Regions from separate parts of the Duganella sp. GW821-FHT01E12 genome, predicted to be linked through region 3. Evidence: riboswitches for the same ligand, from Rfam matches in the RefSeq annotation. Region 3 holds a riboswitch; each other region holds the start of a gene.
The links. A riboswitch is a leader RNA that binds a small molecule or an ion and turns the genes downstream of it on or off. The one in region 3 is predicted to bind cobalamin.

Region 1 (4,910 bases), on a different contig from region 3:
ATGGGCGGGGGAATCACGATGCGCCGGATCGGCAGTCCGGGCGGCGCCAGCTCGGGCGGCACCACGCGGTCCTTGGGCATGGCGATCGGATTGTGGGCGGCGTCGTACAGTTGGAAATCCGGCGCGAACATCAGGATCGCTTCGATGCGCTGGCCGTCGTCGGTGGCCTGGTGATGGCGCACGTAGCCGGGCGGCAGCTCGAAGTCCTCGGGCACCGCCAGCCCGACCTTGGGCGGACGCGTGCCCGGCGGCGAAAACGCGCCGAGGCCGCTGTACACGCCGCGTTCATGCAGGCGTTCGATCACTTCGGGCATGGTCGGGTTGGCGCCGCGTGGCACGTAGCTTTTCAGGTCGCGGGTCGGGTCGGCGTCGCCTTCCGGCGGGCGCTGCGGATTCTGCGCGGAGCCCTGCGGCGCGGCAGGCGCGGGCACGGGCGGCGGCCCGGCGGCCACCGGCGCGCTGGCCGGAGCCGGCGGCGGCGCGCCAGCGGCCGCGATGCCGGGATCGGGCGTGGTGACCAGGTAGATCAACACGCCGCAGCCGATCACCGCCAGCATCAGCGCCACGGCCAGCAGACCGGCGCGCGGACGCCAGGCGCGGCCGGCGCCCGGTGTCTCGCTGCCGGCCTCTGGCCGCTCGGGAGGCTTGTCCAAGGGATCAGCTCACCCACGCATCAAGGCGTTGCGACGTTGTAGGTCGACACCGCCCAGCCCATCCGCTCGTGGCCGTACTGGTTCCAGATCGGGTTTTTACCGGCCGAGAAGGACGTGTAGCGCGGCGCGCCCGAACCCGTGCTGCCGCCGAACAGGCCGGCCGTGACGGTGCTGCCGCTGTAGGTCGGATGGGTGTCGTCGGACTGGATGTAGTCGTAGCTGCTGCCGGACGAGACGAAGTGCGTATTGGCGTCGCGCAGCGTCGAGCGCAGCGTGGTGGTGATGCGCGTGACATAGCTGGACTGGCTCTCGCCGGCGACGTAGCGCAGCGCCTCGGAGTCGATCTTGCCGTCGTTGTTGCTGTCGTAGTCGGCGCCCATGTACTGCGCGAAGTTGTCCGCGCAGGCGAAGCCCTTCTGGCGCGCCAGATCGCACATGGCGAAGTTGATCCGCGCCAGCGACGGAAGGAACTTGTCCTGCATGTTCACGGTCTTGCCGGTGGAGGCGTCCTTGCACGAGCTCTGGACGTTGTCGGCATCGTAGCCGGGATAGTGCAGGTTGGACACCAGCTTGACCTTGACGCCGGAATAGGCGTTGGCGTTGATGTAGTCCATCGCCGCGCCGACGTAGGTCTTGCAGCTGCTTTCAGCGGCGGTCAGCACGCTGTCGTCGCAGGTGCCGGTCTGGCCCTTGAAGGCGGTGCGGGCCTGCAGGCCGTCGTTGCCGCACATCTCGAAGGCCACCACGCGGGTGTTACTCGCTTGCATATACGAACGCTCGGCCACGATCTTGTTGTTGTACACGTCCGAGGCCACCGCGCCGGACTTGGTGCGGCGCACGCTCTCGATGTCGGCGTTCCACAGCGCGGACAGGTATTCCGCGTCCACCGTCGGCGCCGAGTACTTGGCCGCGCTGGTGATGGAGCCGTTGTAGCCGGCGAAGATCGAATCGCCGTAGGCCACCACGCGGTAGACGGTGGAGGTGCCGGGCCGGTCTATGGTCCAGGAAACGTTTTGGTTCAGGGTGCTGGCCGCCGCGTGGTGCCCGACGGCGAGCAGGAAGAGTGAGGACAGCAGCGTAGGCAACGACTTCTTGTGAAAGCGGGTGTACGGCATGGGGTGTCTCCGATCAGAGTCTCTGCAAGATGGCGTATGGTGGGTTGTTCTCCTGTTACGACGAACAGCAACCTCGCCCGCGCGAGCCATCACGTCGCGGCGGCCTGGCTGCCCTCGTCCACTTCAACTGCGTGATATCGCTTGCCGACGCAATGTTAGCAAACAGTTCATATTACCCCGGAAGCGGCGCTGGCGTGCCGGCGTTGCGTGGCTGTCTCGCAAGAACTAGCGAATGTCTCCACAGGACCGGCCGCCTGTGGCACGGCGATCACAGCCTGCGATGTTGGCACATTGCGCAACGTTAGTGTAAGATCAATGCTTGGGTGCGAGCGTCTCCTTGGAGCGTTCGTTAAACGGGAAACCGGTGAAGCCGCTGAAACACGCGGCCATTCCGGTGCAGCCCCCGCTGCTGTAAGCCAGACGACTCCGTCATCACGTCACTGCCATAAACCGCGGGAAGACACGGAGAAGGACGAAGGTCAGCCAGAATACCGGCCCAAAAAAATCAGCATCATCTCCGCGGGGTGACGGGAATTCGCTATCGACCAGTTGCGCACGTTCCCGTGTCTCCGTCGACCGTCTTTCATCTCCCGCGTGGTGTCCGTATAACCATTCGACGGGAGGATTCGAATGCATATCATGGAAGGCTTTTTGCCTCCGGCGCACGCGCTCGGCTGGGCAGCCGTTTCCTTGCCTTTTCTGGCCTGGGGCTTGCGCTCCATCGGCCGCGACCTGCAATCGCATCCCGAGCGGCGCATGCTGCTCGGCGTGGCGGCCGCGTTCGCGTTCCTGCTGTCCGCCCTGAAGCTGCCGTCGGTGACGGGCAGTTGTTCGCATCCGACCGGCGTCGGTCTGGGGGCCGCCCTGTTCGGGCCAGCCGCGATGGTGCCGGTGGGCTTTGTGGTGCTGATGTTCCAGGCGCTGCTGATGGCCCACGGCGGCCTGACGACGCTGGGCGCGAACGTGTTTTCGATGGCGATCGTCGGGCCGTTCGTGTCGTACGGCGTGCTGCGCGCGGCGTCGGCGCTGGGCTTCACGCGGTCGCCGGCGGTGTTCCTGGCCGCCTGCCTGGGCGACCTGGCGACGTATGTGACCACCTCGATCCAACTGGCGCTGGCCTTCCCTGCCGCCGTGGGCGGCTTTAGCGTTTCGTTCTTCAAGTTCGCCGGCATCTTCGCGCTGACGCAGGTGCCGATCGCCATCAGCGAAGGCCTGCTCACGCTGCTGGTGGTGAACGCGATGGTCCGCTTCAACGCGCACGAGCTGCGCGCGCTGCCGGTGATGACGCTCGGCGCGCGCAAGGGTGGCGCATGAAGGCGCGCACCTGGTTGATCTGCCTGACGCTGGTGCTGTTGACGGTGCTGCCTTTGTGGCTGGCCACCGCGCCGCCGGCCACTTCCGGCGGCGAAGCGCCGGCCATCTTCACCGGCGCGGACAATCGCGCGCAGCAGGCCATCGGCGCCATCGCTCCCGGCTACAAGCCCTGGTTCACACCCGTGTTCGAGCCGGCCAGCGATGAAATCGCGTCGCTGCTGTTCGCGCTGCAGGCGGCCATCGGCGCCGGCGTGATCGGTTTTTGGCTCGGCACGTCCGTGGCCCGCGAACGCGCGCGCCGCGAGGCCGCCTCCCAGCAGGACCGCCGTGCTGATTGAGTCGACCGCGTACGCCAGCCGCTGGCGCGATGTTGCGCCGTCGGCCAAGGCACTGTTTGCGCTGGCCGGCGTGGTCGCCGCATGGGTGGCCCGCAGTCCGGCCGCGCTGGCGGCGCTGACTTCCGTGCTGGTGCTGACCGCCCTGGTGGGCGCGCGCGTCCCGCTGCGCGCCTACGCCGCCACCGTGCTGCCGCCGCTCGGCTTCCTGCTGCTCTCCTGCGTGGCCATGCTGTTCGGCCCCGACGCGCAGGGCGACTGGCGCTGGTCCGGCGCCATGCTGCCGGTCGTGGTCCACACCGCATTGCGGTCGCTGGCCATGCTGGCTGCGCTGTCAGGGCTGGTGCTCAGCACACCGATGCCCGGCCTGCTCGCGCTCATGCGCCGCCTGCGCATGCCGGAACTGCTGCTCGACATGATGGTGCTGTGCTACCGCATGCTGTTCGTGCTGCGCCAGGCGTGGGACGAAAGCATAACCGCGCAAAGCGCGCGCCTCGGCTATCGCGGCTGGCGCCAGGCATGGCGCTCGACCGGCCTGCTGGCGGGGCAGATGGCGGTGCAGGTGTGGCAGCGCGCCGCAGCGCTGCAAATAGCGGCGGACGCGCGCGTCTGCCAGGGCGCGCTGCGCTTCCTGCCGGTGGTCTATCCGCAGGCGCGCCGCCAGTTCGCGCTGGCCGCGCTGGCCGGCGCGTTGCTGGTGGCGCTGGCCGTGGGAGACCGCCTGTGAACGTCCCGATACTGGAACTGCAAACCGTCGCCCACGTCTACCCGGACGGCAGCAAGGGCCTGCACGATTGCAGCCTGACGCTGCAGCGTGGCCGCCGCTACGCGCTGCTGGGCGCGAACGGCGCGGGCAAGACCACCGTGCTGCAGCACCTGAACGGCCTGCTGCGCCCCACCGCCGGCCTGCTGCGCATCGACGGCCACCCCTTCGACTACAGCCGCGCAGGACTCACGGCGCTGCGCAGCCGCGTGGGACTGGTGTTCCAGAACCCGGATCGCCAGCTGTTTTCGGCGCTGGTCGAGGAGGACGTCTCTTTCGGCCCGCTCAACCTCGGCCTGGATGCGGACGAGGTGCGCGCCCGCGTGGCCGCCGCGCTGGATGCGGTGGGCTTGCGCAGTCACGCGCGCCGCGCCGTGCATCAACTGAGCTTCGGCCAGAAGAAGCGCGTCTGCATCGCCGGCGTGCTGGCGATGGAACCGGACGTGCTGCTGCTGGACGAACCCATGGCCGGCCTCGACGCGCCCATGCAAACCGAACTCGCCGCCCTGCTCGACGGCCTGGCCGCGCGCGGCGTCACCGTGCTGCTGTCCACGCACGACATCGATTTCGCCTTCCGCTGGGCGGACGACATCCACGTCATGGCGGCCGGCCGCTGCATCGCCTCCGGCCCGGCGCAGACGCTGTGCGCGCAGGCCGACGTGCTGCACGCCGCCGGCCAGCGTCCCCCGGCCGCGCTGGCGCTGCACGCGGAACTGGTCGATCTCGGCGT
Region 2 (4,910 bases), on a different contig from region 3:
CGGCTTCGGCGTGCAGCGCCATGACGTTCATGGAGCGGGCGTTGCGCACGGCGAATACCAGGCCGCAGGCCAATACGATCCACGGCATCGCGCGCGATGGCGCGCCGGCCAGGTCGCCGATCATCCAGAAGATCATGCTGCGCAAGCGGCTTTCGGGGGCGATGGAGAGCATCAGCGTCACCAGCGCCATGCAGGCGGAGGACAGGATCACACCAGTCAACAGCAGCAGCGCGGTGCCGCCTTCGCCCGCCGTGCCGCCGCGCAGGTCGCGCCGGGCCAGCAGGTACAACATCATCGCGACGGCGACGGCGCCACCGAAGGCCGAGGCGTCGACCATCCAGATGGCGCAGCCGAACAACATCGCGGCCAGGGCGCCGACGGAGGCGCCGGCCGAGATGCCCAGCACATACGGGTCGGCCAGCGGGTTGCGCAGCAGCGCCTGCATCATCACGCCTGTCAGCGACAGCGCCGCTCCGGTGACGAAGGCGGTCAGTGCGCGGCTAACGCGCAGATCGAGCAGGGTGGATGCCAGGGTTTTAGTCTGGCCGTGCAGCAGGTCATTGACTGCTGCGGGAATATCGGAGAGGGGAATCGAGACCGAACCGGTCATGCCCGAAAAAATCAGGCTGGCAAACGCGAACAGCACCAGCACGGTCAGGGTGACGGTGGCGCGTTGTCGCAGATTGCGTGAGAAAGAATGCATGCACTGCTTTCAAAAAGGCTGCCGGGCGCTCGGCGGATGCGCTTCCCGCCCGGCAGGTTACACCATTACCGCTTACTTGTAGCCGTAGCGGATGCCGGCGAACAGCTTGGACATCGGCGTGGTGTAGTTGCGCGCCAGGTCGTACTGCTTGTCGCCGATGTTGTTCCAGCGGACCAGCGCGGACCAGTCGCGGTTGAAGTGGTAGGTCGCGTACAGATTGACCAGGCCATAGCCACCCATGCGGACGGTGTTGGCGCTGTCTTCATAGCGGTCGCCGGACAGTTCGATCTCCACACCGGCCTTCAGGGCGCCGGCGCTGTAGTCGGCCATCAGGTTAGCGTGCTTCTTGGCGCGGCGCTGCAGGCGCTTGTCGCTGGTTTCGTCCCTTGGATCCTGCAGGTCGACGTTGGCGGCCAGGTTGAAGCGGCCCAGTTGCTGGCTGGCGGCCATGGTCACGCCTTCAAGCAGCGCGTGGTTGACGTTGTAGGCGCAGCCGTAGGAATAATCGCCGGCGTATGGGCATGGCGTCGTGTTCACCAGGAGGTCGGTCAGGCGGTTGTGGTAGTAGCTTGCGCTCAGTGCGGTGGTGCCGTTGTCGTAGCGCAGACCGATTTCGGCGTTCTTGCCCAGTTCCGGCTTGTTTTTGTCATTGCCGTAGCCTGGGTAGTACAGTTCATTGAAGGTTGGTGCGCGGAAGCTGGTGCCATAGCTGGCGGTGGCGCGCAACGCCTGCGTGAAGGTGTAGCCGTAGCCAATGGAGCCGGTGTTCTTCCCACCGTAGACCGATTTGTCGCGACGCACGCTGGCGTTGAACAGGTTGTCGCCACGGCGGGCGTTGTACGAAGCCGCCAGCGAGTTGGTGGTGCGCTGCGAAGCATCCAGCGTGAAGCCGCTGGTCTGCACTTCTTCCTTGCGGTGGTCGTACAGCAGTTGCAGCACGTCGGCGCCGATCTGCACATCATTTTGCCAGGTGAAGTCGGTTTGCTTGGTGTTGGCCTGCGAGTAGCCGAACGCCGAGGCGCTGCTGTAATTGGCGCCATCGTCCTTGGTCTGCGAGTACTGCACTAGGCTTTGCCAGATTGGCAGGATCTGGTTTTTGCTGTAGACGGAAGCGTTTTCGAGCTTCGCGTGCGAGCGCACATCGTAAGGCGAGGGGCCGTTGTCGTACTGCGAATCGAGTTTGCTATGCAGGAGCATCGCACCTACTTCGTGGCCTTCGGCCAGGCGCAGGCTGAATTGCGCCGCCGCGCTTTCGCGGTCGTAGCCATCCTTGTCGGCGTTGTAGGACTTGCCGATGGTTGGGCGGGTGGCCGAGAAGCCGTCCGACTTTTCCTTGCCGGCGCTGATTGCGTAGCTGATGCTGTGTTCACCGCCGGTGGCGCCGGAGACCGAAACATCGCCCTCGCGAGTGTTGTCGGTGCCGTAGCCCGCGAAGGCGGTGAATGCTGGCGCGCCCTTGCCCTTCTTGGTGAAGATTTGGATTACGCCGCCGATGGCGTCCGCGCCATACAGGGAGCTCAGTGGGCCGTAGACGATTTCGATATGGTCGATGGAGGTCAGCGGCAGCGCGCTCCAGTTGGCGGCACCGGTGGTCGACGAGCCGATACGCACGCCGTCGACCAGGACCACGTTCTGATTGCTGTTGGCGCCGCGGATAAACACGGTGGAGTTGGTGCCTGGGCCGCCGGTGCGGGCGATTTCGATGCCGCGCTGGCGTTGCAGCAGGTCGACGATGGAGCCGGCGCCGGATTCGGCGATCTGTTCGGCGCTGATGGTGACGCTATCGCTGATAACGTCGGCCAGTGCCTGCGGGCTGCGGGTGGCGGTAACCAGCACGGTGCCGGCGATGGGTTCTGCGTGAGCGTAGGAGGCGGCCATTGCCAGTGCCAGCGACGTCAAGGCCGCAGGACGGGAGATACGAAGGGTCATGATGTAATTTTTCTATTAATAGCAACCGGCCGACGTCCCCGTGGGCCAGATTGAACAGAAGCGGAGAACCGGATCATGCGTGCAGCGGAGCGCCGTCACTCAGGCCGGCCCCTTCCATTCGCGCACATCCCGTTCGCTCACTTCCACCTGATTTGGCCGGTATCCGGGCTGGCAAGTTAGACCGCCTCACCTTCCCATGCGGAGCACAGTGGTTTGTCAGAGGAGGGCTGTCGCGCATGAATCGCGACACTTGCGTACCGTTGCGGGGGCAGCACACGTGGGCCTTGGCTGAGTGAACCGGCGGCTTCGTGTTTCCCGTTTAACTGCGCATCTGGACAGACGCGCGGGCACCAAAACCCCGTCATTATACGGGTTTGTGCTGTCGCGGTCATCGGCCGGCGGTTTAGTTTTGCAGGATCAGTGTGGCGCCGTAGCCGATTTGATGCGGATGCCGGGCCGCCTGCAGAGCCATTCCGGCGGGCGCCAGGCCGGCGTGGCATGCGGACAGCAGGCGCATCGCGCCGGCGTGGCAGATGACGATGGCGTCGCGGTGCTGGCGCTGGATGTCAGCATAAAAGGCGGCGATGCGGCCGGCCATTTGCAGCACGCTCTCGCCGCCGCCGGGCCGGTAGTTGACCAGGTCCTCGGCCCAGGCGTCGATGTCGGCGCGCGGGATGTCGTTCCAGGCGCGCATTTCCCAGTCGCCGAAGTCGATTTCGGCGATGCGGGCATCCAGCAGCGGCGCGGGGGACTGCAGCAACGGCGCCAGTTCCGCCGCCAGTGTGGTGCAGCGTTGCAGGGGGCTGCTGTACAGAGGCAGTCCATGGGGCAGTGCGGCCGACAGCGCGGTGAGCGTTCGCTCCAGCTGATCCGGGGATACGGCGAGATCGCTGCGGCCGTAGCAAACGCCGGTGGCGACCAGCGGCTGCGGGTGGCGGACCAATATCAGGCGCATGGCGCTACCAAGGCAGGGCGCCATGGCGCATGCTGGCCAGTACGCACAGATAGAACACCACTTCGCTGAGCTGCTGCACGGCGCCGAGGCAGTCGCCCGTGTAACCGGCTATGCGATGGACGAATTTTCGGGCCAGCCATACGGTGGCGATGCTTCCGGCGATCACGCCAGCCGCCAGAGCGCTCCATGTGATCCATCCGCAGGCGGCCATTGTGAGCGCGGGAATGGCGGCGCAGGCAGCGGCCAGCGAAAATTCGGCGCAGCTCATTTTTTGCGCCAACGGCTTGGCCTTGCCTTCGGCGCGTGCATAGTCGAGGCGCCAGATCAGCGAGGTCGCCATCAGGCGCGATAGCGGGTGGGCGACGAACAATGCGGCTATCGTCATCAGTGGAGGCAGCATCGACAGCGTCGTGCATTTGGTGGCGAGCAGGCAGATGGTGCCGATTGCGCCGTAAGCGCCGATGCGCGAATCCTTCATGATCTCCAGCACTCGCTCCGGCGTCATGCCCCCGCCGAAGCCGTCGCACATATCGGCAAAGCCGTCTTCATGGAAGGCGCCGGTGGCGTAGATGCCGGCGGCGGTCGAGAGCAGTACCGCGACCGGGGCTGGTAGGAGCCACGCCGCCAGTGCGTACACGCCGGCGGCGATGGCCGCCACCACTACGCCGACCAGTGGAAAGAAGCGCGATGCCTGATTCAGCCAAGCGGCATCGAAGCCCACCCAGCCGGGAATCGGCAGGCGGGTAAAGAACTGCAGCGCGGTGAAGAACAGGCGTAGTTGGTGCACGGCGCTTACTCGGACTTCTCGCTGACCTGGGCCGATTCGAATGTGGCCATCTGGTTCAGGAAGTTGACCGACGCATGCAGCAGCGGCAGCGCCAGTGCGCAGCCGGTGCCTTCGCCCAGACGCAGGCCCAGGTTCAGCAGAGGCTTCGCACCCAGCGCAGCCAGCATTTGCTGGTGGCCGTTTTCGTTTGAGCAGTGGGCGAAGACGCAGTAGTCCAGAATCGCCGGTTGCAGGCGGGCCGCGACCAGTAGTGCGCTGGTGACGATGAAGCCATCGATCAGCAGCACTTTGCGTAGTTGGGCCGCGTTCAGCATGGCGCCGGCCATCATGGCGATTTCCAGTCCGCCGAAGGTGGCCAGTACGTCTACAGGTTCGGTGACGTCGTGCTTCGCTGCTGCCGCTTCGATCACGCGCTGCTTATGCAGCACGCCTTCAGCCGACAGGCCGGTACCGGCGCCCACGCATTGGGCGACCGGGATGCCGGTGAGCTTGTGCATCAACGCGGCGGCCGCGGTGGTGTTCCCGATGCCCATCTC
Region 3 (4,910 bases):
CGGCAGCCGCGATGGATAGTAGTAGTCCACGTCGCTGGCCTTGCGGTCGAACAGGTTGAAGGCGTCCAGCGACACGGCCCAGCGCCGGTCTATCCTGTAGCCCACCCGCGCATACGCGATCGCCGTCGTCGCCGAACGCTGGCTGTTATCCTCGATCAGCGGACGCGGGCCGAAGTAACGCATCTGGAACGCGCCGGACCACGGCCCCAGGTCGGCGACGGTGGCGCCGAACGAGGCCACCTTGCCGACCGCGCCCGGGATGTAGTCGCCCGCCGCGTCATGCTCGGTGTAGTGCGCCCGCGAATACGCCAGGTCCAGGTCGAACAGCAGCCATGGCGCTGCGATGTAGTGGTTGTTCCACTCGATGCCGGAACGGTAGCTGCCGCGGCTTGCCGCCGTATCGCCCGCGTCGCCGGAGAACACCAGCTCGGACGCGGAACGCAGCTTCCACAAGGCCATCGAACTTTGCAGGCCCGGCACGAACTCGGTGCGCACGCCCAGTTCCGCGCCGCGCGTCTTGACCAGCGGCGTGACCGGATCGATAGGCTCGCGCTCCTTCGGCGTCAGGTGCACGGTGGTGCCGCGCGCGTCGTTGCTGTGGAAGCCCTCGCCGTAGTTGATGAAGAACTCCGTCCTGGCCCATGGCCCCAGCACCACCGCCAGTTTCGGCGACGTCATGCCGTCGCTGACCTTGCCCGTGTTCTCGGCGATATTGCTGCTGACATCGAAGCGGTAGCGGTCGTAGCGCAAGCCGGCCGTGGTGCGCAGCCATTCGCGCCACTGCACCGTGTTCTCGAAATAGAGCGCGGCATTGGCCTCCTTGACTTTCGATTCGGTGATGGTGCCGGTGATCTGGCGCTTGACGGTGCTGTACAGCGCCAGCGGCGACATGTAGTCGTAACGTCCCTGCACGCCGACCTTGTTGTTCACTTCCAGCCCGCCCCACTTGCCGAACCACGTCTTGGCCACATCGACGCCCGTCATGCGGCGCTTCTCGGTCTGGCGCGACTGGTCGCCGTTGACCGGATCGTCGAGGAAGTAGGTGAAGTCGTTGTACAGGTCCAGGCTCGATTGCACCACATAGGCGTTGGCCTGCAACAGCGTGTCGCTGGTGCGCTGGCGCAGCGTGGCGGACACGCTGTAACGCGAGGTGATGCCGCCGTCGCTGGTGTCGATGGCGCCGTATCGCCCGATCTCACCGCTTTGCACCGCGCGCAGCGGGATCTGGTTGCTGGCGTACCAGCCGCCCTTGTAGGCCATGCCGGTGACGCTGAACTGGTTGTCGCTGCCGCCCTGGCTGTAGCGCAGCACGCCCAGGCTTTTATGGAAGGCTTCCGGGCTGACCCACGGGCCGTTGTTGTGGCCCAGCTCCGCGCCGTAGACCAGGTTGCCCGCGCCCAGCGGCGTCGAGCCGGTCAGGTTGGCACGGTAGTACTGGTGCTCGCCGACCGTGATGCTGGCGGTGCTTTCTTTGAGCTTGTTCGCCAGTCCCATGTGCGCCGCGCCGGCCGAGGCGAAGTCGCCTTCGTCCGCGTAGTACGGACCCTTTTTGTAGTTGATGCGGTCGACCAGCTCCGGCATCAGGAAATTCAAATCGGTGTAGCCCTGGCCGTGCGCGTGGGCGCGCATGTTGACCGGCATGCCGTCGACGAAGGTGGCGAAGTCGGTGCCGTGATCGAGGTTGAAGCCGCGCAGGAAGTACTGATTGGCCTTGCCGTCGCCGCTGTGCTGCGTGACGATCACGCCGGGCACGAACTCCAGCAGCTCGCCGGGCCGCAATGCGGGACGGTTGGCGATCAGCGCCGCCGTCACCGAGCCCTGGCTGGCGGCGCTGGACGTGCCGACGCCGTTGTCGTAGTGGCCGCGCACTTCAACCGCCTCCATCACAGGCTCGCCGTTGGTCGCCACCGGAAGCGTTGCCGCCAGCGCGGCTATCGAAAACAAAATCATGAATGACCCTTCAATTTGAATCGCGCCACATCCAGTCCCGGCTCGGGGCGCAGGCGCGCGCGAACGGCGCGTGCGCAAGGCACGGCCGCCTGCCGGCAAAGCCGTGGCGCGCAAAATCGATGCATAGATGTAGAGCGAAACAGATGCAAGCCGCTCACCTCCCCGTGAGCGGATTGAAAAGAAATGCCTGGGCATTTCCACCTGTCCTGGCCGGTATCCGGGCTGGCAAGCGACACCGCCTGACCTTCCCATGCGACTGCACAGTGGTCTGAAGAGGCGGATTTGTCGTCAACGACGACGCTTGTTTACCGTTGCGGGGGCAGCACATGTTGGCTGGCGTGGCCAGCTCCATGTTTCCCGTTTAACTGCGCGCCTGGACAGGCGCGCGGGCACCAAAACGGGGCGATTATACGTTAATCGGCCAGCGATTGGAGGATGGGACAGTCGGGGCGGTGATCGCCGTGGCAGCAGCTGGCCAGCGTTTGCAGGGTGTCGCGCATTTCGGTCAGCTCGGCGATGCGCTGGTTCAGCTGCGCCACGTGGCCCATGGCGATGGACTTGACGTCGGCGCTGGCGCGTTCCTTGTTCTGCCACAGCGACAGCAGGTCGCGGATCTGGTCCAGCGAAAAGCCCAGCGAACGTCCGCGCTTGACGAAGCGCAGCGCGTGCAGGTCGTTGTCACCGTAGATGCGGTAGCCGGCGTCGCTGCGCCGCCCCGGCGGGATCAGGGCGATGCTTTCGTAGTAGCGGATCATCTTGGCCGATACGCCGCTGGCCGCCGCTGCCTGTCCGATGTTCATGCTTGTCCTTTCGATTGATCCGGCTTCCAGCGGCGCAGCAGCAAGGCGTTGCTGATCACGCTGACGGAGCTGAGCGCCATCGCGGCGCCTGCGACCATGGGGTTGAGCAGGCCGAAGGCGGCCAGCGGTATGCCGACCAGGTTGTAGATGAAGGCCCAGAATAAATTCTGCCGTATCTTGCTGTAGCTGCGGCGCGAGATCGAGATGGCGGCGGCCACCAGCGCCGGATCGCCGCGCATCAGCGTGATGCCGGCGGCGTGCATGGCGACGTCGGTGCCGCTGGACATGGCGATGCCGACATCGGCGGCGGCCAGTGCGGGCGCGTCGTTGATGCCGTCGCCGACCATGGCGATGCAGGCGTCGCCGGTCTTCAGGCCGGCCACGGTGCTGGCCTTGTCGGCCGGGAGCATGTTGGCCACGACGCGGTCTATGCCCAGCTCCTTGCCGACGGCGTCGGCGCTGCCCTGGTTGTCGCCGGTGAGCAGGATGGTTTGGATGTGCATGGCGCGCAGCGCCTGCAGCGCGGCGCGCGCTTGCGGCTTGACGCGGTCGCCGAAGGCCAGCAGGCCAAGCAGCTGCGCGGGCTGCGGCGCGTTCGATGCGGCCAGCCAGGAGATCGTCAGGCCTTGCCGCTCCAGCGCGGTGGCGCGGGCGCTCAGCGCATCGAGTGCGACGCCCTCCTCCTGCATCAGCCGCGTGCTGCCCAGCATCAGGCGCATGCCGTCGACGATGGCCGACACGCCGCGCCCGGGCAAGGCGGTGACGTCGGTAGCGGTTGGCGCGGCGGCGGCGCCATCGCTCGTGGCGTTACGCGCGGCGGCGGCATCGGTGACGGCGCGGGCCAGCGCGTGTTCGCTGCCGCGCTGGATGGCGGCGGCCAGTTGCAGCAGCCGCCCCTCATCGATGCCGGCCGGCTCCAGCGCCACCAGCGACGGTTTGCCTTCCGTGAGCGTGCCGGTCTTGTCGAACGCCACGGTGGTGATGCGGTGCGCCAGCTCCAGCGCCTCCGCGTCCTTGATCAGTATTCCGTAGCGCGCCGCCACGCCGGTGCCGGCCATGATGGCGGCCGGCGTCGCCAGTCCCAGCGCGCACGGACAGGCGATCACCATCACCGCCACCGCGTTGATGATGGCCCGCTCGGCGTCGCCGGTCGCCAGCCACCAGCCGGCGAAGGTCAGCGCCGCCAGCACCAGCACCACCGGCACGAACACCGCGCTGACGCGGTCCACCAGATGCTGCACCGGCGCCTTGGCCGCCTGCGCATCCTCCACCAGCCGGATGATGCGCGCCAGCGTGCTCTCCGCGCCCACCGTGGTCACCCGCACCAGCAGCAGGCCCTCGCCGTTGATGGCGCCTCCCGTCACGCGGTCGCCGGCGTGGCGCGCCACGGGCAGGCTCTCGCCGGTGATGAGCGCCTCGTCCACATGGCTGGCGCCCTCCACCACCTCACCGTCCGCCGCCACGCGCTCGCCCGGTCGCACCACCACCAGCTCACCCGGCCGCACATCGGCGATCGGCACCTCGACATCCTGCGCGCCGCGCCGCACCCGCGCCGACTCCGGCCGCAGCACCTGCAAGGCGCGAATGGCCGACGTGGTCTGGCGCTTGGCGCGCGCCTCCAGCCATTTGCCCAGCAAGATCAAGGTGATCACCACGGCCGACGCTTCGAAGTACAGGTGCGGCATGGCGGACGTCGACACCAGCAGCTGGTAGACGCTCAGGCCATACGCGGCGCTGGTGCCCAGCGCCACCAGCAGGTCCATATTGCCGCTGCGGGCGCGCAGCGCCAGCCAGCCGGCGCGATAGAAGCGCGCGCCAAGCCAGAACTGCACCGGTGTCGCCAGCAGCATCTGCACGCGGCCATCCAGCATCCAGTGGACGCCGGCCAGTTCCAGCAGCATCGGCAGCAGCAGCGGCAGCGACAGCAGGGCCGCCAGCAGCACCGCGCGGCCGCCGGCCGGATGCGCCAGCGAGGGCGCCGCCGGCGCGGGCGCGGGGGCCGATGGCGGCAGTTCCGGCGTGGCGTGGTAGCCGGCCTTGTCGACCGCCTGCGCCAGCAGCGCGAAGTCGAGCGGCTGCGACGATTCCACCCGCGCCGACTCGGTGGCCAGGTTGACGCTGACCTTGGCCACGCCCGGCACCGCGGCCAGCACGCGTTCG

Region 1: another riboswitch for cobalamin. It lies ahead of AC07WS_RS02630 (energy-coupling factor ABC transporter permease); the one in region 3 lies ahead of AC07WS_RS05565 (TonB-dependent receptor).
Region 2: another riboswitch for cobalamin. It lies ahead of AC07WS_RS30120 (TonB-dependent receptor domain-containing protein); the one in region 3 lies ahead of AC07WS_RS05565 (TonB-dependent receptor).

The regions. Positions count from the first base shown of each region.
Region 1 is NZ_JBWKWR010000001.1:616,321-621,230, reverse strand. Features, by position in the region: gene AC07WS_RS02640 (hypothetical protein) at 1-653, opposite strand, end outside; gene AC07WS_RS02635 (SGNH/GDSL hydrolase family protein) at 674-1,768, opposite strand; cobalamin riboswitch at 2,073-2,282, shown strand; gene AC07WS_RS02630 (energy-coupling factor ABC transporter permease) at 2,399-3,082, shown strand; gene AC07WS_RS02625 (energy-coupling factor ABC transporter substrate-binding protein) at 3,079-3,420, shown strand; gene cbiQ (cobalt ECF transporter T component CbiQ) at 3,410-4,144, shown strand; gene AC07WS_RS02615 (energy-coupling factor ABC transporter ATP-binding protein) at 4,141-4,910, shown strand, end outside.
Region 2 is NZ_JBWKWR010000023.1:14,014-18,923, forward strand. Features, by position in the region: gene AC07WS_RS30115 (FecCD family ABC transporter permease) at 1-703, opposite strand, end outside; gene AC07WS_RS30120 (TonB-dependent receptor domain-containing protein) at 776-2,632, opposite strand; cobalamin riboswitch at 2,770-3,002, opposite strand; gene AC07WS_RS30125 (histidine phosphatase family protein) at 3,036-3,587, opposite strand; gene AC07WS_RS30130 (adenosylcobinamide-GDP ribazoletransferase) at 3,592-4,374, opposite strand; gene cobT (nicotinate-nucleotide--dimethylbenzimidazole phosphoribosyltransferase) at 4,380-4,910, opposite strand, start outside.
Region 3 is NZ_JBWKWR010000002.1:62,745-67,654, forward strand. Features, by position in the region: gene AC07WS_RS05565 (TonB-dependent receptor) at 1-1,950, opposite strand, end outside; cobalamin riboswitch at 2,142-2,362, opposite strand; gene cueR (Cu(I)-responsive transcriptional regulator) at 2,364-2,750, opposite strand; gene AC07WS_RS05575 (heavy metal translocating P-type ATPase) at 2,747-4,910, opposite strand, start outside.